DNA from 3 places in the Streptomyces sp. NPDC028298 genome. Region 2 is predicted to be linked to each of the others. Evidence: riboswitches for the same ligand, from Rfam matches in the RefSeq annotation. Region 2 holds a riboswitch; each other region holds the start of a gene.
What was found. A riboswitch is a leader RNA that binds a small molecule or an ion and turns the genes downstream of it on or off. The one in region 2 is predicted to bind S-adenosylmethionine.
Positions count from the first base shown of each region.

Region 1: it holds a riboswitch for S-adenosylmethionine, as region 2 does, so the genes downstream of both, ACZ4TO_RS10655 (aminotransferase class V-fold PLP-dependent enzyme) here and ACZ4TO_RS06215 (ABC transporter substrate-binding protein) in region 2, are expected to answer to the same signal.
Region 3: it holds a riboswitch for S-adenosylmethionine, as region 2 does, so the genes downstream of both, ACZ4TO_RS32005 (putative leader peptide) here and ACZ4TO_RS06215 (ABC transporter substrate-binding protein) in region 2, are expected to answer to the same signal.

Region 1 covers NZ_JBVHTL010000002.1:466,416-476,686, reverse strand. The annotation lists gene qcrC (cytochrome bc1 complex diheme cytochrome c subunit) at 1-366, shown strand, start outside; gene qcrA (cytochrome bc1 complex Rieske iron-sulfur subunit) at 363-1,439, shown strand; gene qcrB (cytochrome bc1 complex cytochrome b subunit) at 1,436-3,076, shown strand; gene trpD (anthranilate phosphoribosyltransferase) at 3,256-4,320, shown strand; SAM riboswitch class IV at 4,405-4,521, shown strand; gene ACZ4TO_RS10655 (aminotransferase class V-fold PLP-dependent enzyme) at 4,709-6,070, shown strand; gene ACZ4TO_RS10650 (Lrp/AsnC family transcriptional regulator) at 6,110-6,391, opposite strand; gene ACZ4TO_RS10645 (rhomboid family intramembrane serine protease) at 6,434-7,192, opposite strand; gene ACZ4TO_RS10640 (hypothetical protein) at 7,345-7,584, shown strand; gene ACZ4TO_RS10635 (NYN domain-containing protein) at 7,621-8,970, shown strand; gene ACZ4TO_RS10630 (C40 family peptidase) at 9,381-10,271, shown strand, end outside.
Region 2 covers NZ_JBVHTL010000001.1:1,398,523-1,408,793, forward strand. The annotation lists gene ACZ4TO_RS06200 (ATP-binding cassette domain-containing protein) at 1-227, opposite strand, end outside; gene ACZ4TO_RS06205 (ABC transporter permease) at 220-1,191, opposite strand; gene ACZ4TO_RS06210 (ABC transporter permease) at 1,195-2,274, opposite strand; gene ACZ4TO_RS06215 (ABC transporter substrate-binding protein) at 2,271-3,905, opposite strand; SAM riboswitch class IV at 4,128-4,237, opposite strand; gene ACZ4TO_RS06220 (LLM class flavin-dependent oxidoreductase) at 4,487-5,323, shown strand; gene ACZ4TO_RS06225 (nucleoside deaminase) at 5,454-5,933, shown strand; gene ACZ4TO_RS06230 (cupin domain-containing protein) at 6,009-6,461, opposite strand; gene ACZ4TO_RS06235 (MFS transporter) at 6,607-7,872, opposite strand; gene ACZ4TO_RS06240 (ATP-grasp domain-containing protein) at 7,881-9,137, opposite strand; gene ACZ4TO_RS06245 (ATP-grasp domain-containing protein) at 9,219-10,271, opposite strand, start outside.
Region 3 covers NZ_JBVHTL010000008.1:313,374-323,644, reverse strand. The annotation lists gene ACZ4TO_RS32045 (DUF6204 family protein) at 1-270, shown strand, start outside; gene ACZ4TO_RS32040 (MarR family winged helix-turn-helix transcriptional regulator) at 354-797, shown strand; gene ACZ4TO_RS32035 (IclR family transcriptional regulator) at 1,147-1,905, shown strand; gene ACZ4TO_RS32030 (PP2C family protein-serine/threonine phosphatase) at 1,997-3,235, shown strand; gene ACZ4TO_RS32025 (expansin EXLX1 family cellulose-binding protein) at 3,251-4,216, opposite strand; gene ACZ4TO_RS32020 (acyltransferase family protein) at 4,255-5,550, opposite strand; gene ACZ4TO_RS32015 (hypothetical protein) at 5,752-6,042, shown strand; gene ACZ4TO_RS32010 (glutathione S-transferase C-terminal domain-containing protein) at 6,195-6,986, opposite strand; gene ACZ4TO_RS32005 (putative leader peptide) at 7,099-7,164, opposite strand; SAM riboswitch class IV at 7,201-7,346, opposite strand; gene ACZ4TO_RS32000 (hypothetical protein) at 7,504-7,638, shown strand; gene ACZ4TO_RS31995 (amino acid ABC transporter permease) at 8,057-9,061, shown strand; gene ACZ4TO_RS31990 (amino acid ABC transporter ATP-binding protein) at 9,214-9,978, shown strand; gene ACZ4TO_RS31985 (ABC transporter substrate-binding protein) at 10,127-10,271, shown strand, end outside.

The DNA.
Region 1 (10,271 bases), on a different contig from region 2:
GAACTCTTCCGTACCAACTGCGCCCAGTGCCACAACTTCACCGGCAAGGGCGGCGCGCTGACGCACGGCAAGTTCGCGCCGAGCCTGGAGGGTGTCGACCCGAAGCACATCTACGAGGCCATGCAGACGGGCCCGCAGAACATGCCGTCCTTCCCCGACACGACGCTGACGGAGAAGAACAAGCAGGACATCATCGCGTACCTCGACGCGGTCAACGGTGACAACACCGAGAGCCCCGGCGGTCTCGAGCTGGGCGGCCTCGGGCCGGTCAGTGAGGGCCTGTTCGGCTGGGTCTTCGGTCTCGGAACCCTGATCGCCGTCGCCGTCTGGGTCGCCGCTCGGACCGCAAAGGCCAAGAAGTCATGAGTAGCCAAGACATTCCAGAAGAGAACGTGCCCGCCGAGCGGGCCTCCGACGACCACGCAGGTCACGGTCACGGTCCGGTAGCCGTCGCGGACGAGCAGAACCCGTTCGCGGACCCGGGGCTCCCGCCCCACGAGCACCGCATCCAGGACATCGACGAGCGGGCCGCCAAGCGGTCCGAGCGTCTGGTCGCCCTGCTGTTCGTGCTGTCGATGGTGGCCACGGTCGGCTTCATCGCCTCCTACGTGGCGATCCCGAACGACAAGTCGATCTTCGTGTTCCCGCTCGGGCACATCAGCGCGCTGAACTTCGCGCTGGGCATGTGCCTCGGCGTGGCGCTGTTCTCGATCGGCGCGGGCGCGGTCCACTGGGCCCGCACCCTGATGTCCGACGTGGAGATCGCCGACGAGCGTCACCCGATCGAGGCGGAGCCCGCGGTCAAGGCCAAGGTCCTGGCCGACTTCAAGGACGGCGCCCGGGAGTCCGCTCTCGGCCGCCGCAAGCTGATCCGCAACACGATGTTCGGCGCGCTGGCCCTGTTCCCGCTCTCCGGCGTCATGCTGCTGCGCGACCTCGGTCCGCTGCCCGGCACGAAGCTGCGCCACACGCTGTGGTCCAAGGGCAAGCTCCTCGTCAACATGAACACCAACGAGCCGCTGCGTCCCTCGGACCTGGCCGTCGGTTCGCTCACCTTCGCCAAGCCCGAGGGCCTGGAGGAGCACGACGAGGACTTCCAGAAGGAGATCGCCAAGGCGGCCCTGATGATCATCCGGCTCCAGCCGGAGGACATCAAGGACAAGCAGGAACTCGAGTGGTCCTACCAGGGCATCGTGGCGTACTCGAAGATCTGCACCCACGTCGGCTGCCCGATCTCCCTGTACGAGCAGCAGACGCACCACGCGCTGTGCCCGTGCCACCAGTCCACCTTCGACCTCTCCGACGGTGCTCGGGTCATCTTCGGCCCGGCCGGTCACGCCCTGCCTCAGCTGCAGATCGGCGTGAACGCTGAGGGCTACCTCGAAGCGCTCAGCGACTTCAAGGAGCCCGTCGGTCCTGCATTCTGGGAGCGCGGATGAGCACTACCACCACCCCCGACTCGCGCTCCTCGCGCGAGAAGGCACCCGCCGGTGAGCGGGTCGCCGACTGGGCCGACGGCCGTCTCGGGATCTACTCCCTGGCCAAGTCCAACATGCGCAAGATCTTCCCCGACCACTGGTCGTTCATGTTGGGTGAGGTCTGCCTCTACAGCTTCATCATCATCATCCTCACGGGTGTGTACCTGACCCTGTTCTTCCACCCGTCGATGAACGAGGTGGAGTACCACGGCAGCTACGTCCCGCTGCAGGGCCAGTTGATGTCCGAGGCGTTCAACTCGACCATGCACATCTCCTTCGATGTGCGCGGTGGTCTGCTGATCCGTCAGATCCACCACTGGGCCGCGCTGATCTTCCTCGCCGGCATGTTCGTGCACATGATGCGCGTGTTCTTCACGGGTGCGTTCCGCAAGCCCCGTGAGATCAACTGGGTCTTCGGATTCCTGCTGTTCGTCCTCGGCATGTTCACCGGCTTCACCGGTTACTCGCTGCCGGACGACCTGCTCTCCGGCACCGGTGTCCGCTTCATGGAGGGCGCGATCCTGTCCGTGCCGATCGTCGGCACGTACCTGTCGTTCTTCCTGTTCGGCGGAGAGTTCCCGGGCGGCGACTTCGTGGCCCGCTTCTACGCGGTGCACGTGCTGCTGCTGCCGGGCATCATGCTCGGCCTGGTCGTCGGCCACCTGATCCTGGTCTTCTACCACAAGCACACGCAGTTCGCGGGTCCCGGCAAGACGAACAACAACGTCGTCGGCATGCCGCTGCTGCCCGTCTACATGGCCAAGGCCGGAGGCTTCTTCTTCCTGGTCTTCGGTGTCATCGCGGCCATCGCGGCGATCGCCTCGATCAACCCGATCTGGGCCCTGGGCCCGTACCGTCCGGACCAGGTGTCCACCGGCGCCCAGCCCGACTGGTACATGGGCTTCTCCGAGGGCCTGATCCGCGTCATGCCTGGCTGGGAGATCAACCTCTGGGGTCACACGCTCGTCCTGGGTGTGTTCATCCCGCTGGTCATCTTCCCGCTGGTCCTGGTCGCGATCGCGGTCTACCCGTTCATCGAGGGCTGGGTCACCGGCGACAAGCGCGAGCACCACATCCTGGACCGTCCGCGCAACGTCCCGACCCGGACCGCGTTCGGCGCCGCCTGGATCAGCTGGTACTTCGTCCTGCTCATCGGTGGCGGCAACGACCTGTGGGCCACGCACTTCCACCTGTCGATCAACTCGATCACCTGGTTCGTCCGGATCGCGTTCTTCGTCGTGCCGGTGCTGACCTTCATCGCCACCAAGCGTGTCTGCCTCGGCCTCCAGCGCCGGGACCGGGACAAGGTGCTGCACGGCCGCGAGTCGGGCATCATCAAGCGCCTGCCGCACGGTGAGTTCATCGAGGTCCACGAGCCGCTCAGCCAGGACGCGCTGCACACGCTCACCGCGCACGAGCAGTACAAGCCGGCCGAGATCGGCCCGACGGTCGACGAGAACGGTGTCGAGCGCAAGGTCTCGGGCACGCAGAAGCTGCGCGCCAAGATGAGCCAGGGCTTCTACGGGGAGGAAGGCCAGATCCCCAAGCCCACCGTCGAGGAGTACAAGGAGATCGCGAGCGGCCACGGCCACCACTGATCCCCGGCAGTTCGCCACGGCTGGAGCCCCGTCCATGACACGGACGGGGCTCTTTGCCGTCCTCCGGGCTGGATAGGGTGGTCTCACCCGGTGGTGCGGGGCGATCCACCCCGCGTCACCCACGAACCGTGTCACCCGTGTCACCCGCGACCGCGTGACCCACGAACCCAGGAGCGACCATGAGCGCTGTGAACCCCGCTGGAGGCGACACCGCGGCGGGCCGTTCCTGGCCCGCGGTACTGAACGGACTGCTCGAAGGCCGCGACCAGAGCGCGGACGACACCGCCTGGGCGATGGACCGCATCATGCGCGGCGAGGCGACCGACGCGCAGATCGCCGGGTTCGTGGTGGCCCTGCGCGCCAAGGGCGAGACCGTCCAGGAGATCGCCGGACTCGTCCGGGCGATGTACGAGCACGCCAATGTGATCGAGGTGCCCGGCCGCACCGTCGACATCGTCGGCACGGGAGGCGACGGCGCGAAGACCGTCAACATCTCGACGATGTCCTCGATCGTGGTGGCCGGCACCGGCGCCAAGGTCGTCAAGCACGGCAACCGGGCCGCGTCCTCCGCGTCCGGCTCCTCGGACGTCCTGGAGAAGCTCGGCGTCAATCTCCAACTGCCGGTGAAGCGGGTCGCCGAGGTGGCCGAGGAGGCCGGGATCACCTTCTGCTTCGCGGTCAAGTTCCACCCGGCGCTGCGTCATGTGGCGGCGGCCCGCGGCCAGTTGGGCATCCGGACCACCTTCAACGTGCTCGGACCGCTGACCAACCCGGCCCGGGTGAAGGCCCAGGCGGTCGGTGTCGCCGATCCCCGGATGGCGCCCATCGTGGCGGGCGTGTTCGCCGAGCGCGGCAACTCCTCGCTCGTCTTCCGCGGCGACGACGGCCTCGACGAGCTGACCACCACCGGGGGCTCGCACGTCTGGGTCGTCCGCGACGGCAAGGTCACCGAGGAGCGCTTCGACCCCCGCGACGTCGGGCTCGACATCGTCCCGGTGGAGGCCCTGCGGGGCGCCGACGCCTCGTACAACGCGGAGGTCGCCCGGCGTCTCCTGGACGGCGAGAAGGGGCCCGTACGGGACGCGGTCCTGCTGAACTCGGCGGCGGCCCTGGTGGCCCTGACGCCGGCCGACGGGCCGCTGGCCGGGCAGCTCCGCGTCCAGATGGACAGGGCGGCCGAGGCCATCGACTCCGGCGCCGCCAAGCGCACCCTGGAGCGCTGGGTGGCCGCCAGCAACGCCTGAACACCCGGGATCCCGCGCGGGACGCAGTCCGGATCGTGGACTGCGTCTTGCGCGGGGAAGATCCTCTGGCAAGATGCTGTACCAGGTCATGAGTGACAGCCATCAGGCCCCGGCCGGCTGTCCGGCAACCCTCCGTCCGTGGCGGGGTGCCCCGGGTGAAGACCAGGTCGTAGGCAGCGAGGCCTACGGCAAGCGCGGACCCCTCCCGCTCTCCGGGCGGACCACCAGGGGTCCTGGTCGTTCGAGGGAGCCTTCTGTGAGCAAGCGAATGCGTTAGGGCGCCGAGCCCCGCCTCCGCACACCCTTTTCACCTTTCTCCCGCGCCGAGCGCCGCCCTGAGGCGGCCGGCTCGCGCGGTGATTCCGCCTGCCTCTCACAGGAGCTCGCCATGTCTGCTTCCACCCTTGCCGCCGACCAGACTGTTTGTGCCCCCCTGCCCGTTCTGGGCCGGGATGTCACCGTCCCCCTCGTCACCGGCGGCGAGGTGACCTACGCGGCTCTCGACTACGCCGCCAGCGCGCCCGCCCTCCAGCGCGTGTGGGACGACGTCGCCGCGTACGCGCCGTACTACGGCAGCGTCCACCGGGGCGCCGGCTACCTCTCGCAGCTCTCCACCGACCTCTTCGAGAACGCCCGCAGGACCGTCGCGGAGTTCCTCGACTGCCGCGACGGCGACCAGGTCGTCTTCACCCGCTCCACCACCGACTCGCTCAACCTGCTCGCCGCGGCCCTCCCGGCCGGCTGCCAGGTCTTCGTCTTCGAGACCGAGCACCACGCCTCCCTGCTGCCCTGGCGCGACGCCCGCGTGACCTACCTGAACGCCCCGCGCACCCCCGCCGAGGCCGTCGACACCCTGGAGCGCGCCCTCGCCGCCCGGGACCCCTACGGACCGGCCCTCGTCTGCGTCACCGGCGCCTCGAACGTCACCGGCGAGCTGTGGCCGGTGCGGGAACTGGCCGCCGCCGCGCACGCCCACGGCGCCCGCATCGTCCTCGACGCCGCCCAGCTCGCCCCGCACCACCCGGTGTCCGTCCAGGACCTCGACGTCGACTGGGTCGCCTTCTCCGGGCACAAGCTGTACGCGCCCTTCGGCTCCGGCGTCCTCGCGGGCCGCTCCGACTGGCTGACCGAGGCCGACCCCTACCTCGCGGGCGGCGGCGCCAGCCGCAAGGTCACCCGGCGCGCGGACGGCGGCGTGGACGTCGAGTGGCACGACAGCGCCGCCCGCCACGAGGCCGGCTCGCCGAACGTCATCGGCGCCTACTCGATCGCCTCGGCCTGCAAGGCGCTCACCGACGAGGGCTTCGACAACCTGCTCGCCCGCGAGCGGCACCTGATCCGCACCGTCCGCGAGGGCCTCGCCGAGGTCCCCGAGGTCCGCGTGCTCTCCCTCTTCGGTGACGACGCCCCGCGGGTCGGCGTCATCTCCTTCGTCGTCGAGGGCTGGAACAGCTCGCACTTCGCCGCCGCGCTCTCCGCCGAGTACGGCATCGGGGTCCGCGACGGACTGTTCTGCGCCCACCCGCTCGTGCGCACCCTGCTCGGCAGCGACCCGGAGACCGCGGGGGAGTGCGGAGCCCCCGAGGCGGCCCCCGGCGAGAAGTCCCTCAACGCCATCCGCGTCAGCTTCGGGGCCGGCACCCCCGACGAGCACGTCGAGCGGTTCGTCCGCGCGGTGCGCGAGCTCGTCAGGGACGGAGCGCGCTGGCGGTACCGCACCGAGGACGGCCGCTGCGTCCCGGCGGTCTGACCCCCGCACCGGATCCGCCCGGAGGCGGCGCCGCGTCGGTCAGGAGTCGAGACCGATCGCGAACGCCGCCTCCAGGTCGTGCTGGGAGTACGTACGGAACGCCACGTGCGTGTCCGTCGCCTCGACGCCCGGGATCTTGCTGATCCGGCCGGGGATGACGTCCGCCAGGTCGTCGTGGGCATGGACCCGGACCATGGCGATCAGGTCGTAGGTGCCGGTGACCGAGAAGACCTCGCTGACGCTCTCCAGCGACGCGATCGACTCGGCGATCTCGGGGATGCGGTCCACGCTGGTCTTGATGAGGACGATCGCGGTGATCACGGCTGGTTCTCTCCCTAGGGGGCCGCTGCTGGGGATCTCACCCTACTCGCGGTCCACCGGACCCGGCCGCTCCACCGGGGGCCCCGGCAGGACCCCCCGGGCGGGCACGACGGCCGGGCGCCGCCGGAAGCGCGCCCAGGCGTAGACGAAACCCAGGGAGAAGCCCACGAGGTGGGCCAGGTAGGCCACCCCGGGACCACCCGAACCGCTGCGCCCGGCCGCCAGCCACTGGAGGCTGAACCAGAACGGCAGCACCACCCAGGCCGGGAACCGCAGCGGCAGGAAGAACAGGAACGGGAAGAGACTGGTCACCCGGGCCTTGGGGAACAGGTAGAGGAACGCGCCGAGCACCGCGGAGATCGCCCCGGAGGCCCCGACCAGGGACTGCTGCGAGGTCGCGTTGGCGGCGGCGTACCCGAGCAGGGCCAGGTATCCGCAGCCCAGGTAGAACAGGGCGAACTCCAGATGGCCCATGCGCTCCTCGGTCATCAGCCCGAACACGTAGAAGAAGAGCATGTTGCCCAGGAGATGGAGCCAGCTTCCGTGGACGAACAGGGCGGTCGCGGGGGTGAGCGCCTCGCCCGGGGCCCCGTCGAACAGGGCGGCCGGCACCACGCCCCAGCGGCGGAAGTACGCCCGTTGCGCGACCAGCAGCTCGTCCCCCGTGCCGTACGCGGGATCGAGACCCGAGGCGGGGCCGATCACGAAGATCAGACAGCACAGGACGATCAGTCCGTACGTCACCGGCGCGGACCGGCCCCGCAGCGCCCTGCCGACCGTCGCACTCCAATTGCCGATCATGGTGCAGAGCATGACGTAACCACGCCGATGCACACAGACCGCCTCGCCGCCGTGGACACCCGAGCGTCGAGTACCCGCCAGGCCGTAGGGTTACGAGCCAAAGCCCCGGGAAACCGGCGCCGGACGGACACTAGAAGGAAAGCGACTGCCCTATGACGGTTCCCCTGCCCGATGCCAAGACCCGCTGGCGCTGCACCCTCTGCGGCAACCTCACGCGTTTCGACGTGACCCGCTCGTCGAAGGTCGTCGAGTATGTGCACCTGGACCTCGCCGGTGAGCCGAAGGTCGAGGAGCGCGAGGTGGTCAGTGAGACCATCGAGTCGGTGCGGTGCCGTTGGTGCAACGCGGTGGATCAGGTCGAACTCGTGGACAGGCCGGGCGCCGGCTCCTGACGGAGCGGGCCCCGCACGGATATTGGGGTGAATCGGATGGTGGAGACCACAGGCGGGGAGCCGGACGACGGCACCGCCGAGGTGCTCGACCGTCCGCTGCCCGACGGCGTGCGCCGACGGGTCGTGCAGATCGTCTCCGACGGCTTCGGCGGGCTGACGGTGTCCGAACTGCCCGTGCAGTTGAGACAGTACGCCCGGTTCGCACCCAATCGTCGCGTCAAGTTCGCCGGCAACGCGATGGCGGCGGCGCTGGAGACCGACCCGCTGTTCAGACAGCGCATCGCCGAGAAGCTCAGAGAGACCCAGTCCGAGCTCGTCGGCGCGCTCGACTCGGGCGCGCCGCCCCCGGCCGCGGATCCGCTGGACGTGGCGGCCGCGGCCTACGTCGTGCGCCCGACCGGCTGGGTGAAGCTCGTGACCGCCGCGGGCGAGGAGGCCCTGCGCGCCGACGCCGAGCGCGCCGGCGAGGAGAGCCGCGCCGAACTGGACCGGCTGCGCGCGGAACTCGCGGAGGCCCGCGGGCAGACCCGCTCCGAGACCGAACGGCTGCGTACGGAACTGGAGTCGGCCCGCAAGGAAGCGGAATCGCTTCACCGCAAGCTGCGCGGGGCCCTCAGTGACGTCAAGCGCGGTGAGGCGGCCCTGCGCAAGCTGCAGGCGGAGACGGACGGCGCGAAGGCGGAGAGCCAGGCGCAGGTGTCCGCGGCCGAGAGCGAGACGCGGCGCCTCAAGGCACGGCTCTCCGAGGCCGAGGCGGCCCTGGAGGCCACCCGCAAGGCGGCCCGCGAGGGGCGCAGCGTCGAGGACATGCGGGTGCGGCTGCTGCTCGACACGGTCCTGGAGGCGGCCCAGGGGCTGCGCCGGGAACTGGCGCTGCCTCCCGTGTCCGTGCGGCCCGCGGAGACGGTCGAGGCGGTCGAGCCGGGGCGGATGACCCCGAAGGACATCGCCGCCCGCGCGCTGTCCGAGAACGACCCCGCGATCCTGGACCAGTTGCTCGCGCTGCCCCAGGCGCACCTCGTCGTCGACGGCTACAACGTCACCAAGACCGGTTATCCCCAGATGCCGCTGGAGAAGCAGCGGCTGCGGCTGCTCGGGCAGCTCTCGCAGCTCGCCGCGCAGACCGGCGCCGAGGTCACCTGTGTCTTCGACGGGGCCGAACTAGCCGCGCCGGTGCTGCTCGCGCCCCCACGCGGGGTGCGGGTGCTCTTCTCCAAGCCCGGCGTCACGGCGGACGAGCTGATCCGTCAGCTCGTGCGGGCCGAGCCGCCCGGCCGCCCGGTCATCGTCGTCTCGACCGACCGTGAGGTGGCCGACGGGATCGCCAAGGCGGGCGCCCGGCCGGTGGCGTCCGCGGTACTCCTCAAGCGCTTCTCGCGCGGCTGACCCTGCGCTTCTCGCGCGCCTGAGCGTTCTTTCCTTCTTTCGCCCCTTTCGCTCTGCTTTGGGGGCGAATTCGGGGTGGATGCTGTCCGGTTCGGCGCGGTCGGCGATCGGTTCCCTAAGTCGCGCGAGTCCCCTACGTCCCATGCGTAACGTCTAGGGCTGATGCCCGAATTCGTCGGACATTCACACGACGTAGTGTCAAGCGGACATCACTGCAGGTGAGTTGATGGCAAAGAATGCTCTCCGTGACAAAGAATTTTCAGGTTTGGATTTGAACTGATCACAAGTAGGTCACTAGGGTCGTGCCTCGAACCTCCAACTAGGGTGATCACTCATGGGGAGTGACGGTGGAGGGGCACCGCCCGTCGGCGTATTCGGCAGGCGGCTGGAGGAAGAAGGAGCTCGCCTTCGTGGCGTCCCACCGTCGACCCAAGCAGCCGAGCCGCACCCGTGTGACCGTGCTCACCACCGCCGCCGCTGCCGCTGTTGTCCTCAGCGCCAACGCCGCCAACGCGGCGCCGTCCGAGAAGCCCAACAAGGACGAGGTCAAGACCAAGGTCGACAAGCTCTACGAAGAGGCCGAGCAGGCCACGGAGAAGCTCGACGGCGCCAAGGAGAAGCAGCAGAAGCTGCAGAAGCAGATCAGCGCTCTCCAGGACAACGTCGCCCGTGGCCAGGAAGAGCTCAACGAGCTGCGTGACGGTCTCGGTTCGATGGCCAGCGCCCAGTACCGCACCGGCGGCATCGACCCCTCCGTGGCCCTCTTCCTCTCCTCCGACCCGGACGACTTCCTGGACAAGGCCTCGGCCATGGACCAGTTGAGCGCCCAGCAGGTCGAGTCGCTCAAGAAGGTCCAGGAGAAGCAGCGTTCGCTCGCCCAGCAGCGTGCCGAGGCCTCCGCGAAGCTCAAGGACCTCGCCGACACCCGGGCCGAGCTCGCCAAGAAGAAGAAGGAAGTCCAGAGCAAGCTGGGCTCCGCGCAGAAGCTCCTCAACACGCTGACCGCCCAGGAGAAGGCCGCGCTGGCCACCCAGGAGCAGGAGCGGGCCACCCGCGCCAGCCAGCGCGTCGACCTCGGCAACAGCAAGGGCTCGGGCCGTGCCGGCGCCGCCTTCGCCGCCGCCCAGAGCGTGATCGGCTCCCCGTACGTCTACGGCGCCTCCGGCCCCAGCTCGTTCGACTGCTCGGGCCTCACCTCCTGGGCCTACGCCCAGGCCGGCGTGACGATACCCCGCACCTCGGAGGCCCAGGCCAACGCGGGCACCCGCATCTACTCGCAGAGCGATCTCCAGGTCGGCGAC
Region 2 (10,271 bases):
TCGGTGGTGCCGTCGCCCAGCAGCACCCGGCCGCGGGTCGCCGCCGTGGCGGGCAGCAGACCGAGGACCGACTTGGCGGTCACGGTCTTGCCGCTGCCGCTCTCGCCGACCAGGGCCAGCGCCTCTCCCGGAGCGACGGCGAGGTTCACTCCTCTCACCGCCGGGGCCGGACCGGCGTCGGTGGCGAAGGTGACCCGCAGGTCCTCGATGCGCAGCAGGTCAGTCATCGTGCGTGCCTCCGTCCGTCGTCGTGGGTGTCGCCGCCGCGGCCCGCCGCCGGAGCCGGGGGTCGGCCAGATCGGTGAGGCTCTCGCCGAGGAGGGTGGTGCCGAGCACGGTCAGGACGATGGCCAGACCGGGCGGGACCGCGGTCCACCACAGTCCCGAAGTGACGTCGGCGACCGAGCGGTTGAGGTCGTATCCCCATTCGGCGGCCGAGTTGGGCTCGATGCCGAAGCCCAGGAAGCCGAGCCCGGCGAGGGTGAGGATGGCCTCGGAGGCGTTGATGGTGAAGATCAGCGGGAGGGTGCGGACCGAGTTGCGCAGCACGTGCCGGGACATGATCCGCCGGGTTCCGGTGCCGATCACACGGGCCGCGTCCACGAAGGGCTCCGCCTTCACCCGGATCACCTCGGCCCGTACGACACGGAAGTACTGCGGGACGAAGGCCACGGCCACGGAGCAGGCGGCCGCGCCGAGACCGCCGGCGAGGCTCGACCGGCCGCCGCTGATCACGATCGACATGACGATGGCGAGCAGCAGCGGCGGGAACGCGTAGAGCGCGTCGGCCACCCCGACCAGCGTCCGGTCCAGCCGGCCGCCGAGGTATCCGGAGACCAGGCCGAGCACCGTGCCCGGCACCACCGACAGCGACAGTGCCGCGAGGATGATCTCCAGGGCGGTCCTGGCTCCCCACACCGTGCGGGACAGCACGTCGTACCCCGCGATGGTGGTGCCCAGGGGATGTGCTCCGCTCGGAGGCTGCTGTGATCCGAACAGGCCGGATTCGTCGCGGAGTTGCGCGAAGCCGTGCGGGGCGAGCAGCGGGCCCAGGAGCGCCGCGAGGACGAAGAGCGCGGTGAGGACCGTGCCGGTGAGCAGCATGGCCCGCTGGACCGCGCCGCCGGTGCGCAGGCGGACGCGCAGGCGCCGCGGCAGCACGGTCCGCCGGCGGAGGAGGAGCTGGGCCACGGCTCAGTACCTCACTCGGGGGTCGACGAGGGCCGCGACGACATCGACGACGAAGTTCGTCAGCGCCACGACGACGGCGAACAGGGCCACGATGCCCTGGACCGCCGGAAAGTCACGGACCGTCAGGTAGTGGGCCAGTTCGTAGCCGAGGCCTTTCCATTCGAAGGTGGTCTCGGTCAGCACCGCTCCGCCGAGCAGCCCGGCGACCTGGAGTCCGAGGAAGGTGATGACGGGGATCAGGGCGGGCCGGGCCGCGTGGTGGGTGACCAGGCGCAGGGGCGCCACTCCGCGGGATCTGGCGGCTTCCACGTAGTCGGCGGAGAGGGTGCCGATCAGGTTGGTGCGGACCAGCCTCAGGAGGATGCCGGCCACGAGCAGGCCGAGCGCCAGGGCGGGCAGTACGGCGTGCTTCAGGACATCGACGACGGCCGCCCCGTCACCGCTTCGCAGGGCGTCGACGAGGTAGAGGCCGGTCGTGCTGGACTGGTCCTGGAGGAAGAGCTGGACGTCGGTGCTCGCCCGGCCGGACGCCGGGAGCCAGCCGAGCCGGATCGCGAAGACGAGCTTCAGCAGCAGCCCCGTGAAGAACACGGGGGTGGCGTAGGTGAGGACGGCGAACAGCCGCAGCGCCGCGTCGGGCGCGCGATCCCGGTACGAGGCCGCGACCAGGCCCAGGGGGACCCCGACGACGAGGGCCACGACGAGTGCGTTGAAGGCGAGTTCGGCGGTGGCGGCCCCGTAGGTGCCCAGCACGTGGGTCACCGGCTGGTCGTCGGTGACGGTGCGGCCGAAGTCGCCCGCGGCCAGGGAACTCAGGTAGTCCAGGTACTGGGTGAGCAGCGGCCGGTCGTAGCCCGCCTGGTGCAGTTTGGCCTGGAGCTGGTCCGGGGTGAGGCGGTCGCCGAAGGCGGCACTGACCGGGTCCCCTGTGGCGCGCATCAGGAAGAAGACCAGGCTGACCAGGATGAGCACGGTGGGGACGATGAGGAGGAAGCGGACCACCAGATGGCGGAGGAGTCCGTACCCCGCGGCGCCGCCGGCCGGAGCGGCGGCGCCGGGGACGTCCCGGGTCAGGGCGCTCACTTCTTCGCGAGCCCGGCCCAGCGGAACTGGTACGCGCTGCTCAGTTCGTCGGGCACCCCGCTGACGTCGGTGCGGGTGACGATCGCGGTGGACCCTTGGAGCAGCGGCAGCAGGGGCACCGAGGCGGCGGCCCTGTCCTGTGCCTGCTTGAGCAGTCCGGCGCGTGCGGTGGCGTCGGTCTCCGTCTCCTCCTTCTTTATCAGCTCCCGGACGGCGGGGTCGGAGTAGTCGTTGGCGACCCAGCTGTTGGCCGAGTAGAAGGGCGAGAGGTAGTTGTCGGCGTCCAGGTAGTCGGCGTACCAGCCCAGTTGGTAGAGCGGGTACAGGTGCTTGACGCGGTCCTTGCCGTACTGGGTCCACTCGGTGGACTGGAGGTTCACCTTGAACAGGCCGGTGGCCTCGAGCTGGGTCTTGACCAGGGCGTACTCGTCGGCCGAGGAGGAGCCGTAGTGGTCGCTGTTGTACTGGAGGCTGAGGGTGACCGGGGTGGTCACCTTCGCCGCCCTGAGGCGCGCGGCGGCGGCCGCCTTGTCGGGGCCGCCCTTCTTGTCGCCGTAGAGCGACTTGAAGGAGGCGGTGGCGCCGGTGAGTCCGTCGGGCACGGAGCTGTACAACGGCTGGTAGCTGTTCTTGTAGACCTGCTGGGCGAGTTGGGTCCGGTCGACGGAGTCGGCGACGGCCTGCCGTACGGCCAGCGCCTTGGCCTTGTCGGGCTTCTTGGTCCTGGTGCCGTAGGGCTGGGTCCGGAAGTCGAAGACGATGTAGCGGATGCCGTTGCCCGAACCGGTGTGGACCTTGATGTCTTTCTTCTTGGAGAGGTCGTCGAGGTCGGCGGTGGTGAGCGTGCGGTAGACGGCGTCGACGGTGCCCTGCTGGACATCGAGCTTCAGATTGCTCGCGTCGGTGTAGTACTTCAACTGGACGTTCTTGGTCTTCGGTGTGCCGAGACCGCCGCCGTAGGCGCTGTTGGCGGCAAAGGAGACCAGCGAGTTCTTGTCGTAACTACGCACGCCGTACGGGCCGTTCCACGGCTTGCCCGCCACGATCGTCTTGTCGTCCAGGATCTTGCCGGCGGGGAAGACCTGTTCGTCGACGATGTAGCCGGCGGCGGTGGACAGCACCTGCGGGAACAGCGTGTCGTCGGCCGACTTGAGGGTGAAGACGACTTCGGTCGGCGTCGGGGCGGCGACGGAGTCGAGGTCGTACAGGAGGGACGAAGGACCGTTCTCGTCGGCGATCCTCAGATTGCGGTCGAAGCTGAACTTGACGTCGGACGAGGTCAGTTCGTGGCCGTTGGCGAACTTCAGGCCCTTCCTCAGCGTGACCGTGTACTCCTTGGGGCCGGTCGGTTCGATCCCGGTGGCCAGGTCCGGGGAGACCTCCGTGGCCCCGTTCTTCACGCTCAGCAGGGTCGCGTAGACCTCGCTCTCGATGGTCCCGGAGCCCGCGTCCCACGAGCCCGCGGGATCGAGGCTGGTCACCTGGTCCGTGGTGCCGACGGTGATCGCCGCCGCCGTGGAGCCGGTGGACGTCTTGCTGCTCGTGCAGCCGGTCAAGGCGACCAGGAGCGCCGTGCCGAGGGACATCGCGCCGAGGGACCGGAAGGGTCTGGTGGTGCCGTGCTGTGCCATGGCTGGTCTCCGCTTCCGCAGGGTGGGGTGCACGAAGGGGGCTTCGGCAGGCGGGGCATGCCGAGCGCGCGCTGTCGTGTGAAGGAGGGCGGGGTGAGGGAGGGTCAGCCGTGACAGAGGCAGCTGCAGACCAGCAGCAGATCCACGTGGCGTCGAGAGCACAGCACAAGGCGCGTCGGCACGCTGTCCTCCCGGGAAGGTCGTCGGCTCTCGGGCCGGATGGGAACGCACTTGCAGAACAGGAAGATCCGCCGAGCCTTCACCTGGGGCACCCCACTGCGTCGAGGGTTGCCGTCCGGCCAGCCAGGGCTTGATCACCGGAACTCGTAGCTCGCGCTCACCGTAGATTCCCGGTTCTCCCGGCGTCAAGGGCTTCCCGAGTCGCCGGCGGAAGAGATTCCGGCGGACCTGAGAGAACGGCGAGTTCTCCGCCCGACAAGCAATGCGAATGACATCTGACGGTATGTCAGATTGCAATCATATTGCACGGACCCGGGCCTTCGGACGGAGGCGTAGGCTGCGGCCGGAAATGCACGCTCGTCAACTGCCCTTCACCAGCGCCAGGTTGCTAGGCTCGGGCCATGCAGATAGGCGTCAACGTTCCCAATTTCGGACCCGGAACCGGTCCGGAAACCCTTTCCCGTTGGGCCAAGACGGTGGAAGGCCTCGGCTTCGACCTATTGATGGTCTCCGACCATGTGGCCATCACATCGGATGTCGCGAAACAGTATCCCGCCCCGTTCTACGACCCTTTTACGACACTCTCCTGGCTGGCCGGTCAAACGGCCCGGGTGAAGCTGGGCACGACGGTTCTCATCGCGCCCTACCGGCACCCCCTGCTGGTCGCCAGGATGGCGGCCAACCTCAATCAGCTCTCCGGCGGCCGACTGGTCCTCGGTGTCGGTGTCGGCTGGGCCCGGGAGGAGTTCCAGGCGCTCGGCGTTCCCTTCGAGCGGCGCGGCGCGCTGACCGACGAATTGCTCGAGACCCTGCGAACGGCGTGGGCCGACGAGGCCGATTACGGGAGCGGGCGGATTCCGCTCTGGATCGGCGGCAACAGCGACGCGGGACTGCGCCGGGCGGCCCGCCACGGCCTGCCGTGGCATCCGCTCCGGTTCACCATGCCGTGGTTCCGCGACGCGGTGGACCGGCTGAAGGACATCGCGGCCGAACTCGGCCGGCCCGTGCCCGACCTGGCCCCGCGCATCGTTCTGCGGCTCACGCCGAAGCCGGTCGACCATCCGGACCGCCGGGCCGGTGAGGGCACCATCGAGCAGGTCCTCGACGACATCGAGCAGTTGCGCCTCGCCGGTGCCGGCACGGTGGTCCTCGACCCCTACAACGGCGACCCGGACGAGACCCTCAGGCCCGAGGTGGCATGGCAGGCGCTGGCCACCGTGGCCGCGAACCTGGCATAGCGCACCGCACCCCTCCACGCCCAAGCCCCACAGAGACGGAGCCACGGTGGCCCCCACCACGCACGACCCTGACCACAGCGACAACCCCGACGGTGTCGGCGCCCGGTCCTCCGCCGTCAGCGCGGCCGACCTGGTCCATCTCCGCCGCTGTCTGGAGCTGGCGGCCGAGGCGGTCGACGCCGGCGACTGGCCGTTCGGCTCCCTGCTGGCCGACGCGGACGGCAAGGTCCTGGCCGAGGACCGCAACCGCGAGTCCAGCACGGGGGACCCGACCCGGCACCCGGAGTTCGAACTCGCCCGCTGGGCCGCGGCCAACCTGAACCCCGAGGAGCGGGCCGCTGCGACCGTCTACACCTCGGGAGAGCACTGCCCGATGTGCGCGGCCGCGCACGGCTGGGTCGGACTGGGCCGCATCGTGTACGCGAGCTCGTCCCAGCAGGCCCGGGACTGGAAGGCCGAGTGGGGCGTGCCCATCACCTCGCCCCTGAGCCCGTTGTCCGTCCGGGACGTCGTACCCGGCGTGGAGACCGCCGGACCGGTCCCCGAACTGGCCCAGCAGGTCAAGGAGTTGCATCTGCGCTTCCGGGCCGGCCTCGACGCGGCGGGCTGACGGCGCGAAGGAGCGAACCGGGCCCGGCGGCGTGACGCGCCGCCGGGCCCGTTCCCGTGTGGACGATCAGGCGGATCAGACCATGAACTGGTCGTACTTCGCCATGTGTTCCTGCAATTCCTCCAGGCTCGGGTTGCGCCCGTCGGCCGTGAGACGTCCCAGACCGCGGAAGTAGTCCTCGCGGTCGTAGATCGGATAGAACATGATCAGCAGGGTGGCATCCTCCTTGCCCCGGTTCGTGAAACCGTGCGGCTCACCCTTGGGTATGTAGGCGAACGCGCCGGGCTCACCCACCACTTTCCGGTCGCCGATGGTGAACTCGATCTCACCGCGCACCACGTAGAACATCTCCGTGGACTTCTTGTGCACATGCGGACTGGCTCCACTGGCCTCGGGAGCCATGTGATGCTCGAAGAATCCGAACTCCCCGTCGGAATCGGGTGTGGTGAGCTTCAGATACGTCCTTTTCGTGTCCCGGATGTCGACGAACTCTCCCCCGCCCGGCGGAACATACAGCGGAACAGACATTTCTCTCCTTGGATATTGTCGATTCAGGTGGTGTCGATTCAGGGTGTTCTCAGAAACCGGTCCGTGTGATCCGGCTCGTACTCCCGGGCCCGTACTTCCGGCTCGTACGAACGGCTCGTCCACCGGGCCGGCCAGCGCGGAGGGCTCAGGTGGCCTCGGCGAGACTCGGGTCCCGCTCCGGCCGCTTCGCCGCCTCCGCCATTGCCCACCGGCCGATCACGGGAGCCACGAGGCCGCTCGCCGCGAACAGCGCGGCCAGCGCGATCCACCCCGCGGTGCCGACCGTGACGATCAGGCCGACCAGGATCGGTGCCGCGATCTGCTGCACGGCCACACCGAGCCAAAAGACCGAGAGGTAGACGCCTTCCTGGCCGGGCACGGCGAGCAGATAGGAGCCGCCCCAGCCTCCGGCGGACTGCCACAGCTCGCCGCCCGTCAGGGCGATCATGGCCAGCAGCAGCGCCCCGACGGCGAGCACGACCGGCAGGCCCGGGGCCGTGACGAGCAGCAGGCAGCACGCCGCGAGCGAGATGCCGGCGCGCACCAGGGCCCGTGCCGCGCCCGGGATGTCGTCGGTCCCCCGGCTCGCCCGCACCTGCAGGAGCACCGCCAGCACGGTGTTGACCGCGACGAGCGGGGAGATCAGCGCGGCCGGGACATCCGTGTGTCCCACGATCCACAGCGGTATCCCGATGCTCAGCAGAGTCATGTGCATGGTGAGGATGGCGTTGATCCCGGCGTACGACAGGAACGATCCGTCGCGCAGCACGCTGACGGAGAACCTCCGGCGGAGGTTCGCCGTCGGAGCGTTGAGCAAGGGCAGCCGGGACGCCAGGGCCGCGAGCACGGCGAACGAGGCGGCGTTGAGCAGCAGGATCGCGGTGTATCCGGCCCGGGTGTCGATCAGCAGTCCGACACCGCCCAGCAGGGCGCCGACGGTGAAGCCGACGTTGCGCATCGACCGGAGGATCGCGACGACCTTGACCCGTTCCGTGGTCGGCACCGCCTGTCCGACCAGGGCCTGCTCCATCGGTGCCGCCGCTTTGTCGACGAGGCCGAGCAGGCACACCACGGTCAGGAACTGCCACAGGTTCTGGACGAACGGGTACACCACGAAGCAGGCGGCGCGCCACAGGCTCACTCCGACCAGGACCTTCTTCGGGCCGATGCGGTCGGCCAGGATCCCGATCGGGATCGCCGTGCCCAGGGCGACGGCGGCGGACAGCCCCAGGCCGAAGCCGAGGTTGCGCTCGGACAGGTGGACCGCCCTGGTGACGAACGGCACGGACACTGCCAGGAACGCTCCGGTCCCCACCGCGTCGATCATCGCCATCACCGCCAGCCGGGTTCCCACCGGGCCGCCGGGCACGGCCCCGCGCAGTCCGCGGACGCGCTGCCACAGAGCAGACATGTGATCCCTCACTCGGTTGCGATACGGACGGCGGCGACGGCGTCCAGGACGTGCCGGCGTGCGGTGTCGGCGTCCGGCCCGGTGGCGATGACGTGCCCGGCGCGGTCCCAGGAGGACGCCCAGGGCCGTACCTCCTGACCCGCCTCGGCATCCACCTCCACGGCGTGTACGCCGGGCAGGGCCTTCGCCGTGTCCACCCCGGCGACCCGCGTCACCGTGCCCGGCTCGGCGGCCAGGAAGCGGATCGACGAGGTGCGCCGCGGGGACCGGGGCAGCTCGACCGGCCGGCCGGCCAGCAGCTCGATGAGGTCCAGCCTGATCGTGGTGTCGTAGGCCAGGTCGATGAGGTCGATCAGATGGTCGCCGGGGCAGCGGCCGGCGCATTCGACCAGCGTCGGACCGGACGGCGTGAGGATCCACTCGGCGTGCAGGATGCCGGTGCCGAATCCGAGCGCGGCGACCAGTGCCCTCAGGGCCGTCCCGAACGCGGCCCGGGTGTCCTGGTCGAGCTGTGCGGGCAGCAGATGGCCGAGCTCGACCGGGTACGGGCCCGGGATGACGGTCTTGGCGGTGACGTTCTCGAAGACGATCTCTCCGTCCCGTACCAGCGCCTCGACACTGAACTCGGGTCCCTCCAGCCGTTCTTCGGCGAGGAATCGCCAGACCAGCGGCCGGTCGGGCACCTGCTCGTACTCGGCCGCCGACGAGGTCCGCTGCCAGACCTCGGCCGCGGTGGTGGCGTCGACCGAGTCCAGCACCTGCACTCCGACGCTCGCCTGCCGGTTCGCCGGTTTGACCACCACCGGCCCGTCACCGGCGAAGTCGAGGATGTCCCCGGGTCCGTGCACCTCCCGCCAGCGCGGGTTGCGGACACCGCCGGCGGCCGCCGCCTCGCGCAGCCGGATCTTGTCTCGCAATGCCTGCGCGGCTCTCTCGGTGGCTCCCGGCAGGCCGAGCTTGGCGGCCAGCGCCGCCGCGGCCGGCACCGCGTACTCCAGCGCGGGGACGACGGCGGCCACCGGCCGCGCCGCCGACAGTTCGACCGCCAGGTCGAGCGCTTCGGCCGACTGCTGGTAACTCGCCGGGACGATCCGGTCCAGGCAGTCGAAACCCGCCGCGGCGTCCCGCAGGTCACGCTTGCGGATGATGTCGGGCTCCTCGATCACCACGACGGACCCGCTGGGGACCCTCCCGTCGATCGCGCGCAGGTAGGCCGCGTTGTAGCCGACGAACAGCACTTGGGCGTCCGTGTCGGGGGCGGTCACGGTGACCTCCTGGTTGTTGGGACGGACCACTGCATGGGACTGCCTTTCTTCAGGGGTGGGGGGAGGAACGGCCGATGGCACTCAGGCGGGTGTTTCGAGGACACCGGTCCGGCCGTCGGCCCGCACGGGCGTACCGTCGACGACGATCTCGATCGCGGCGAGCGCGTCCGCGCAGCGTGCCTGTGCCTCCTCGGGTGAGGCTCCGGAGACGAGGACGTGCCCGTGTCTGCTCTTGGAGTCGCGGACCTCCGGCACGTTGTCGCCGGGGCGCAGACGGATGCTCAGCTCGTCGACGTGGTCGAGCCCGCCGACCGTGTCCGGACCGTGGATCTCGTCGACACGGCCGGGCGGGAAGGTGAAGAACCGTACGGCCGCCGCCGCCGTCGCCTTCGGCGGTCGGACGGGGGTGCCCGCCAGGGCGGCGAAGACGGCCTGTTCGACGTCGAGGCCGGTGGCCAGCTCGACGAGTCGCGGGATCCGGTCACCGCCGAGCCGGGCCTGCGACTCGACGATGCGCGGGCCCCGCGGTGTCCAGATCACCTCGGTGTGCGCGGGTCCGAACCGGTATCCGCAGGCCGTGAGGAACTCCTCGGTCAGGTCCTCGACGGCCTGCCGCCGCTCCCGGGGCAGCGGTGCCGGGTGGACGTGCCCCACCTCCACGAACAGCGGCGGTGGACCCAGCAGCTTCTCGGTGATGCCCAGGACGTGGTGGCGGCCGTTCCGGCTGAGCGTCTCCACGCTGTACTCGGGACCGCGCAGGTACTCCTCGACGAGGAACGGGCCGTCGTAGCCGTAGCGGTCGAGGAGTGCCGTCCAGGGCACCTGGTCGGCCGGTTCGCGCCACAGGAAGACACCCCGGCTGCCGGCGAGCGCGGACGGTTTGACCACCGCGGGATAGCCGATCCGCCGGACCGCGTCCGCCACCTCGCGGCGGGTCGGCGCGGCGGCGAAGGCCACCGGGGACAGTCCGCGCGCCGCGAGCAGGTCCCGCATGGCGTGCTTGTCGGCGAGAACGCGGATCGCCGCGGCCGGATTGAGTTCGGCGCGCAGTTCCTCGGCCACCTCGTAGGCGGCCACCATGCTCTCCTCCCGGCCGAGGTGATAGATCAGCGACGCGTGGTGCTCCCGTGCGAC
Region 3 (10,271 bases), on a different contig from region 2:
GAACACGACGTCCTGAGGGCGGCCTTCACCCAAGAGGGGCACCTCAGCTACGACCTGGCCGCCCGCCCGGCCTTCACCTTCCGCTACCTGGACTCGGGAGAGGCGGAGGAGGACATCCTGGAGGCCGTCGAACGGGCCGAGGCCGCCGCGACGGCCTGGCTCACCGAGCGCGGCTACGGCTTCAAGCGGCTCAAGTCCCAGGCCGAGGATCTCTCCCAGGCGCCCCTCGGCAAGCGACAGCGGCGGGCCATCGCCCAGAACACCCCCTGACCTCTCGAAGACCAAGGGGATCTCATGCTTCATAGATGCTTGAGTAGTCAAGGACCTATCAAAGAGATGTCAAGGAGATGCCGATGAGTGGAGGGCTGGACGCGGTGCTGCGTCTGGTGCGGGCGCAGGCCGCCCTGGTGAAGCGGTTCGACGCGAGCCTCGGCGGACTGCACGGGGTGAGCCTGGCCGACTTCACGATGCTCCTGCGCCTGTCCGAGGCGCCGGGTGACCGCATGCGCCGGGTGGACCTGGCGGAGGCGCTGGGACTGACCGCCTCCGGCGTCACCCGCGGACTCGTACCGCTGGAGCGCATCGGCCTGGTCCGACGGGACCCGGACGCCCGGGACGCGCGGGTGGCCTACGCGGCCCTGACCGAGACCGGCCGGGAGCGTCTGGCGGAGATGCTCGTGACCGCCGAACGGGTCGCCGAGGAGGTGTTCGCCGAGCCGGCGTGGACCAAGGAGGACACGACACGCCTCGCCGGCCTCCTTGCCCGCCTCGGCGGCACCGGGTTCCCCGCCTCCTGAGCCGGCCGGTCCCGGGCGGCGCCCTGCGGGCGTTCTGCCCGGGACCGGCGTTCCGCTGGGCTCGGACGCCGCGGGCACCTTGCCCGGGCCGGGCGGCGGCCGGGTGCGCCGGCCGCACCACGCCCGGGACGGGTGTCCTGCGGGGGCGCGCCGGCCCACGCGGTTCGCCTTCGTCCTCCGTCCCGTCGGTGCGGTGGTGCCATCCCGGTGCACCCCGCCCGGGACGCCGCGGGATCCTGGTGGCCGGGGGTGACGGGACGCGTCGTACGCCGTCACGCGATGGGGTGCGGATCGGGTGGGTTACGGGTGACGCCTTGCCTGTCTCGTGGGCGCGGCGCACGCTGGGGGCATGGGAGCTCGCGACGGGCCCACGCTCATCACCTCCGTTCAGCGGGCCTTCCGCCTGCTGGAGGCGGTGAGCGCGCACGAGAACGGCGCGCCCGCCAAACAGCTCGCACGCGAGACCGAGCTGCCCCTCGCCACCGCGTACCACCTGCTCAGGACCCTCGTCCACGACGGTTACATCCGCAAACTCGACGACGGCGGATTCATCCTCGGCGACAAGATGCAGACACTGCGGACCCAGGGCCGCGGACAGGCGCTGCTCAGCCGGGTGCGCCCCACGCTCGCCGCTCTGCGTGACGAACTCGCCTCGGCCGCCTACCTCACCTTCTACGAGGAGGGCGAGATCAGGGTCGCCGAGATCGTCGACGGGCCGCGAGCACCCCGGGTCGATCTGTGGGTCGGGTTCGAGGACGCCGGACACGCCACCGCGCTGGGCAAGTCCGTCCTGCGCGAGATGGACGAGGAGTCCCGCAACGACTACCTCGCCCGCCACGCCCTCCCCGACCTCACCCCGCGGACCATCACCAGCAGGCGGGAACTGCTGCGCCATCTGGCCTCGTCGCCGGTGGCCCCGGCCGTCACCGACCTGGAGGAGTACGCTCTGGGCACGGTCTGTGTCGCCGTCCCCGTCTACAGCGGGGACACGCTCGGCTCGCTGGGTGTCTCACTCCCCGCCGAGCGGCTGTCCCGGCTGAACGACGTCCTCACCCGGCTGATCCCGACCGCGAACCGGGTGACTAGGAGCCTGTCGCTCACTATTTGAAATCCCCGCGCTTGTGGATCAGGTCTCGAACGTCTTTCCTAGACCAACCGGACATTTCAGGGATGAACCCAGGTGAGGACTGCGGACGAGCATGAGTCAGGCCCGAGAGCACGGTAGCGAGCACTGGCCGAAACGGACGTTCGGGAACCGAGGCGTCGGTTCCGGAGCGGCGGCCCGCAAGCGCGCCGCCCACCTCGCCTTCGGCACCCCGGTGCTGCCTTTACTGGTCGTCGGAGCCATCGTGCTCATCGACCTGGCCGGCGGAGCCGGGGTGATCTGGCTGCCCCTGCTGGCCGCCGGACCCGCGCTGGCGGCCACCACCAGCCGACCGCTCGGAGTTCTGTGCGTCGGCTTCCTGGCGGCGGTGCTGAGCGCTCTGCTCGGTACCCGCGACGGTGTCCCGGGTGCCGAGATCCTCGCCGTCCTGTCCGCCCTGGCGGCCGTCACCGGGGCGAGCGCCCTGGCAAGCGCGCTGCGCTGGCGCCGGGAACGGGTCCTCGCCGCCGTCCGCTCCGTCGCGGAGGCCGCCCAGCACGCTCTGCTCGCCCCCATACCCTCGAGCGTCGGCCCCTTCCAGGTCGCCGTCCGCTACAGCGCCGCTGCGGCCGAGGCCCGGATCGGCGGGGACCTCTACGCCCTGGTGCCGACGCCGTACGGGGTCCGCATGATCATCGGTGATGTCCGGGGCAAGGGTCTGCCGGCCGTGGGCACCGCCGCGCTCGTCCTCGGCATCTTCCGCGAGGCCGCCTACGACGAGCCCGACCTTCTCACCGTCGTGGCCCGGATCGAACGGAGTCTGGCGCGCAACCTCGGATACGACGACTTCGTGACCGCCGTGGTCGCCGGGTACCCGGAACCGGACCGGCTGGAGGTCGTCAACTGCGGACACGCGCCCCCGCTGCACGTCAGCGCGTCCGGGAAGGTCGTGTCGGTGGACCCCGTGAACCCCGCTCCGCCGCTCGGACTGCGGGCCCTGACGGGGGAGATCCCGAGCCTCCAGGTGCTGCCCCTGGCCGACGGCGATCAGCTCCTGCTGTACACGGACGGGGTCACCGAGGCCCGCGACCACGGCCGGGAGTTCTACGCCCTCGCCGAAGGACTGGCCCGCCACGTGTCCGACGAGCCGGCGTCCACGCTCGCCGCGCTCGACGCCGAGCTCCAGGCCCATGTGGGCGGTCGGCTGCACGACGACGCGGCCCTGCTCCTGCTGCGCAAGCCGGCACCCGTCGAGTCGGCACCCGTGGTCGCCGCGGGTGGTGGCTCGGTCACCGTTCCCTCCCCGCCGGGGCCGCCCGCCACGGGTGTGCGCTGCGGAAGGAGCGCGGAGTAGCCGGCCCGGACGGGGTCAGTGGCGCGCGAACTGGAGCCGGGTCGTCTGCACGGCGTCGGGGCGCAGCGCGATGCCGTCGACGGTCAGGCGTTCACCGTAGATGTCGGTGATCCGGACCGCGCCACCGCAGCCGCCGCCGTCCTCGGCGAGGAAGTAGTTGTACTCGGTGCGAGGAAGCGGCCGCCACGCACCGCCGGAGCGGAGTTCGAGGCGGGCCACCGGATTGCGGTGGCCGATCACCTGGAGCGCGCACCAGTAGCGGCTGGACCCGGTCTTGTAGCGCAGGGCGAGTGTGCCCGAGTCGGCGGGGCTCAGCAGCTTCCAGGTGATCGGGATCCGGCCGGCCACCGGGTTCGCGAGCCGGGCGAACGCCTGGGTGCTGAGGTCGAGCTGGCCGGGGGCGCAGCCCGTCGGGCACTCGTTGGTGATCCGGACGGTGACGCTCGCGCCGCCGGCGGCCCGCACCAGCAGATAGGCCCCGCACGCCTTGGACGTCTCGTAGTCGGTGTGGTTCATCGCCGCGGTCATGACGTCGTCCGTCGGACCGTACGAGCAGGCGCCGTCGCCGCTTCCGGCGTCGTACATGGTCGCCACACCCTGGTGGGCGACGCCCGGACGGATCCGTCCCGCCTGTGAAGCGGTCGCCGTCGTGGTGCGGGAGGTGTTCGCGGCCGAGGGCCGCGCCGACGCGGTGGACGGGCGTGCCGTCGCGGTCGGGGAGGCGGCAGGGCTGGGCGACCGGGTCGCCGCGGGTGACGTCGAGGCGGCCGAAGGAGTCCGGCCCGGAGTCGCGGTACCGCGGGAACCGGCGACCGCCGGGCCCGCGCCGTCTCCCGTGGCGGCCTGATGGCCGGGCCGGAAGGCCACGACCAGACAGACCAGGGCACCGACCGCGACCAGGGCGACGACGGCGATCGGGGTGAGGGCCCTCGGCGACGGCCGACGTCCGCGCCGTCGCGCGGCCTGCCTCGTTTCCTTCATGGGCGTCCGTTCCGAGGATCGAGCCGATGGTGTCCTCGTCAGTCGCCGCCGGAAGCGAAAAGGTTGCCGCCCGTTCCCTCGGCGAGGCGGCGGATCCGTTCCCGGCCCCGGGCCTGACCCGGCACCTCGACGAAGCGGTGGGTCAGCGCGCACAACGGCAGCAGCACGGCGAGGAACACCGCTTCGAGGACGAGACTGTCGTGGCGGCACCGCCCGATCACGCCGTCGCTCACCGCCAGCAGGACGGGATGCACCAGGTACACCGAGTAGCTGACCGTCCCCAGCCAGGTCAGCGCGCGAGGAAACCTTGTGCCGCGCAGCGCGAGGGCGGCACCGAAGGTGAGCACGGCGAGCAGGAAGGCCGTGATCCAGCCGCGCCGTGCGAACGTGGCGGTGTCGCCGTGCTGGTACGCGCTCCCCGCCGCGCAGACCACCACCACGAGGGCCGTGCGGGCCGCGCGCGGCCAGGTGCTCTCCCCGCTCTCCGCCCGCCGGACGGCGGTGCCGAGGAACATCACGGCCAGGATCACGAGGCCTTCCCAGAGCGGAACGGTGCCGTTGAAGGGCACCAGCACCAGCGCGAGCACACCTCCCGCCACGGCCCCCGTCACCCGCAGTTCGTACCTGCCGGAGCTCCCGCAGAGGACGGCGAACACCAGCGCCGCGGAGGCGAGCGCGACCAGCGGCCCCGTGCCGACGGCCAAGGACAGTGCGGACGCCGGTGGCACGAACGCCACCGTCGCGCTCACGGCGGCGAGCACGCCCAGGACCACCGAGACGGTCCCCGAGCGCGGGTGGAGCCGGACCGTGAACAGGGCGACGACCAGCAGGTAGAACGCCAGCTCGTACGACAGCGTCCACAGGACGAGGACGACACTCGGCGTCCCCAGCAGTTCCTGGAGCAGGGTGGCGTGCGCGACGGCGACCGTGAGGGGGTTCCGCCCCTCGAAGCGAGCGCCGAGACGCGTGAAGCCCAGGAGGTTCAGCACCAGTGCCGAGCCCACCACAACGGCCCACAGCGGGTAGACGCGGTGGGCCCGCCCGATCCAGAAGCTCCTGACGCAGCCCCGGCGCTCGAGCGAGGCGGGGATGACGTAACCGCTCACCAGGAAGAACAGCATGACCCCGTACCGGCCGACGTTCAGCTCGGGCATCACCCGTTCCCGGAACTCCGGCATGAAGGAGTACGAGGAATGGTCGACCGCCACGAGAAGCGCGGCGATCCCCCGCAGGGCGTCCAGCCGGCCCAGCCGCGGGGACCCGGTGGATCCGGGTGCCGCGGGTGGACGCGGTACCGGTGAAGGCGGCGGGAGAAGGTGGGGTGCGTGTTTCATGGAGACGCCTGCCTGGACCGGGTCCTGTGGGCCGTGGAGTCCACATCGAAGTGCGGACCCCTGACGGCGCGAGTCGGGACACGCCCTGAGGAGACGGTTTTCGCCAGGATCGCCTATTTTCGGCGGAGGTGCCTGTGTGCGAGCCGGTCACGCATCGGAGCACCGGTCGCTCCGCGTACTGGGAATGCGTCGTTCCCGGGGATGGGACAGAGTGATGGCATGGGCCACCTGTGGATGACGTGGTCGCTCGAAGGCGTCGGATCGGCGGGCCAGAACGTCCCCGACGTGGAAGCGGCCTGCCGTTCTCTGGTCGGTTCCGTGGAGCGGTCCCGGCGTGCCTTCGAGACGCCTGAGCCGTGGGAGGAACTTCGCGCGTCGGCGCTGGTGCTCCAGGAACGGATCCTCGGTCCGGGGCGCGAGGTACTGGATCAGGGCCGGCGGTGGACCTCGACCGTGAACGGCGTCAGCATCCTGCTGGTTCCGCGCGAGTGACCGGTGTCGACGTGGCTTCGCGCCCTTGACCGGTGCCGGTCGTGGCTCGCGCGCGTGACCGGTGCGGACGCCGGGCCGATGGGCGCGGATCGGCGATCGCCGATCGTGAGGAGCCACCCACCTGCCCGGCACCCAGGCTTCCGTCGGAAGCGTCAGACCCCTGCCGTCAGTGGCACCACGTCCTGCGCGTGCCGGAAGGCCGGGTGATCGCCGAGACGGCGTACGTAGTCCAGCAGCCGGGGGCGGGCGCCGAGGGCGCGGGACCGGCCGAGACCGGTGAGCGCCGTCCACGCGTCCACGTCCGCCGCGGTGAGGGTGTCGCCCAACACGTAGGTGCGACCCGCGAGGTGGCAGTCCAGCAGGTCCAGGGCCGCCGCGAGCCCCGCAGGTTCGGCGGACGGGGTGACGTCGCGGTCCAGCAGATCCCGGAGCGCCTCGATGTCGGCGGCCAGCGACGGAGGGCGGAGCGAGGACGGGCATGTCGTGGTGTGACCGGAGAGCAGCCCGGCGAGATCGCGGAGGATGGCGGGCGGGTGGTTGCTGACGATGCGTCCGCTCCACCGGTCGCACAGCGCGGGCGCCGTGAGCGGCCCGTCGAAGTGGTGCTCGGTGGCCTCGTAGGCACGGCGCAGCGACGCGAAGGCCTCGGGTGTCCGCGCGGGGTCGGCCAGGAGTGTGGTGGCGACCGAGTCCCGCAGGCCGAGCAGCCCGAGCGTGATGGCGATGCGCAGCGAGAACGGACAACTCCGCGACAGATACAGCTCGTAGCGGTGCGGAGCCGGGTAGAAGCCCCCGGCGAGGCCCACGCCGATGCGGCTGTCGACACGGTGGGGGAGCGCGGCCGGCGTCGCCGCCGGCTTGAGCCGAAGGGCCGAGGGGAGCGAAATCTGGTCACAGGGGCGTGAGTTGGCAGTGCTGGACGTGCGCGAAGCTGTCTCGGGCATGACTCTCCCTGGGGGAAGACGGAAGCCACCGCCGCTTTGTGGGCGCGCGGGCAGCTTGATGCGGATTGACTGCGCTTGTCGCACCGGTCCGGATCGAACGGACCGGCCGCGATCAGTAAGCGCTGGAGACGCGCAGGAGGTCGATGTGCAGGCGCCTCGTCAAACCGCTCTTGGGCAATTCCCACCGTTCCCGGCTCAGGGCTCGCGAGACGCGAGACCACGCTTGCCCCGCCGCACCGGCGGGACCCGGTCGTCACCCGGGGCACCCCGTCGCGGTGGAAGGGTTGCCTGTCAGCGGGCCGGGGCCGATGACCACTGGAGCGGGGTGTACCCGTTCCGTGGGCGCTGACAATCGTGACCGTCCATGCCAGTCTCGGTGCGCCCTGTTGCGGCGTCAAGAAGGCCGTACGCACGGTCTCACCTGGTGGTCACCCGCATTGACATTGTTTTCGGGCCGGGCCTAACCTGCGGCGCACCACAGGATGCCTTTTCGGCCGGAGAAGAAATGGTGACGACGATGCACGGAGCTGACGGGACGGCCGCATGGCGGCGCCTCGGCCGCAACGTGCTCTGCGCCGACCGTGCCGTGGACCTGCTGCGTGTCAACAGCGCCCTGTGTACGGGCATGTGTCTGTCCCTCAGCCGAGGCTGACGGCCCCCTCCGGGGTCTCGACGGCCCCTCGCGCACGGCTCCTTCGAGCCCTCGGCGCTCATGTCTTCGGCGATCGGGAAACGACGGCCCGTCCGAATCCCCCGCGATCACGGACAGGGCGGTCCTCCGGGTCTTCGGCGCTCACGAGCTGAGGGGTTCCGTCGGGTCCTCGACGGCCACGAGCTGAGGATTCGCCGGCCTTCGACGGCCACGAGCTGAGATTCCGTCAGGTCCTCGACGGCCACGCGCCGATCCGCTCCATCGAGCCTTCGGCGACCACCGCTGTCGTGAAAACGCCCCTTCCCCGTCCAGCCCTCGTCCCACGTGGGCCGCGCGCATCGCCGTGTACCGAGCCGTCCCGCTCGGCGGTGCGCCGCCGCTCCGTGGTCCGGGGTGTCCGAATCCGCTGGAGTCCTCCATGAGTCAACCACCCGGCGCCGCCGTGTCCTTGGGATCGGCGCCGCCCGCCGAGGCGGTCCCCCGTCTCGACCTCCCCGGCGCGTCCGACCGTCCGGCGGCCCAGCGGGTCCTTCCGCTCCGGCGGCCCGGCCGCTGGATCGTCACGGCCGTCGTGCTCGTGCTCGTCGCCCAGATCGCCCACGGACTGGTGACCAACCCCTTCTACCAGTGGGATCGCTTCCAGTACTGGTTCCTGCGCCCGACCATTCTCGACGGCCTGCTCATCACCCTCGAAGTCGCCTTCTACAGTGCGCTTTTGGGGTTGCTCGGCGGCGTCCTGCTGGCCCTGGCCAGGCTCTCCCGGAGCCCGGTGCTGCGCGCGGTGAGCTGGGTCTACACCTGGCTGTTCCGGTCGGTGCCGCTGATCGTGGTCCTGCTCTTCCTCTACAACTTCAGCGCGCTGTACCAGACGGTGAGCGTCGGAGTGCCGTTCGGGCCGGCCTTCTTCACCTTCGACGAGTCCCGGCTGGCGACCGACATGGCCGTCGCCGTCGTCGGACTGAGCCTGAACGAGGCCGCGTACGCCTCCGAGGTGGTCCGCGGCGGCATCCTCTCCGTCGACCAGGGCCAGCACGAGGCCGCGTCGGCACTCGGTCTGCCGAGGCGGTACCAGTTCGCGAAAATCGTCTTTCCGCAGGCGCTGCGCTCCATCACCCCCAACTACGTCAACCAGTTGATCGGCCTGATCAAGGGCACCTCGCTGGTCTTCTACGTGTCCCTGCTGGACCTCTTCGGCTCCGTGCAGAGCATGGGCAGCACCTACCCCGGCGACATCGTGCCGCTGCTCCTCGTCGCCACCGCCTGGTACCTGATCCTCACCAGCGTGGTGTCCGTCATCCAGTTCTACGTCGAGCGGCACTACTCGCGGGGCGCCCTGCGCACCCTGCCGCCGACTCCGTTGCAGAAGGCGCGGAACGGTCTGCGCGACGTGCGGGCCCGGTTCCGGAGGGAGACGGCGATATGAGCGGCGAGACGAAGGTGACGACGGTGAGCACGCGGACGGCTCCGGTCGCGGACGTGGTGCCGACGGCGTCGGTGTCGGCGTCGGCGTCGGCGTCGGCGTCGGCCAAGGGGGCGGACACGGCTTCGGCGGGCGAGGTCGCCGGCGGGCTCCAGGTGGAGCCCGCCACCGTCGAGGTGCACGATGTGCACAAGTGGTACGGGGCCCAACGGGTTCTGGACGGCGTGGAGTTGACCGTGCGCCCCGGTGAGGTGACGGTCGTTCTCGGCCCGTCCGGCTCCGGCAAGTCCACCCTCCTGCGGGTGATCAACCACCTGGAGAAGCCCGAGGTCGGCCACGTCAGCCTGAACGGCGAGCTCATCGGCGTACGCAGGCACGGCGACCGTCTCAAGGAGCTGAGCGAGCGGGTCATCCTGGCCCAGCGCAGCCGGATCGGCTTCGTGTTCCAGAACTTCAACCTCTTCCCCCACCTGACCGTGCTCGACAACGTGGCCGCGGCGCCGGTGGCGACCGGGAAGCTGTCCAGGGCCGCGGCGCAGGAGCTCGCCCGCGACCTGCTCAGCCGGGTGGGCCTCGCCGACAAGGCCGGCGCCTACCCGCGGCAGTTGTCCGGCGGCCAGCAGCAGCGTGTGGCCATCGCCCGCGCCCTCGCCCTGCGTCCCGGAGTCATCCTCTTCGACGAACCCACCTCCGCGCTCGACCCCGAACTGGTCGGCGAAGTCCTCGCGGTCATCAAGGACCTGGCGCACAGCGGCACGACACTCGTCATCGTCACGCACGAGATCGGCTTCGCCCGCGAGATCGCCGACCGCGTGGTCTTCATGGACGGCGGACGCATCGTCGAACAGGGCCCGCCCGAGCAGGTGCTGGACCATCCGCGCGAAGCGCGCACCAGGGAGTTCCTCAGCAAGGTCCTCTGACCGCTTCGCACTTCACACCAGGAGACACCGCTCCACGGGGTGTCTCCCGCCCCACCGCCCCGACCCACAGCGGGGCGAGCCCCCCGATTCGGCGGCCCGCCGGGACCGTTCCCCCACATCTCTCATCGCACACTCGACAAGGACAGCCATGCGCACCCTCAGCCCGAACCGCACAGCCCTCCGCGGCGTCGCCGCCACCGCCGCCGTCGCCTCGCTCGCCGTCTCCCTCGCCGCCTGCGGCGCGGACAGCGACGCCGCCACACGGACGAAGACCGACACGGCCGGAACCGTGA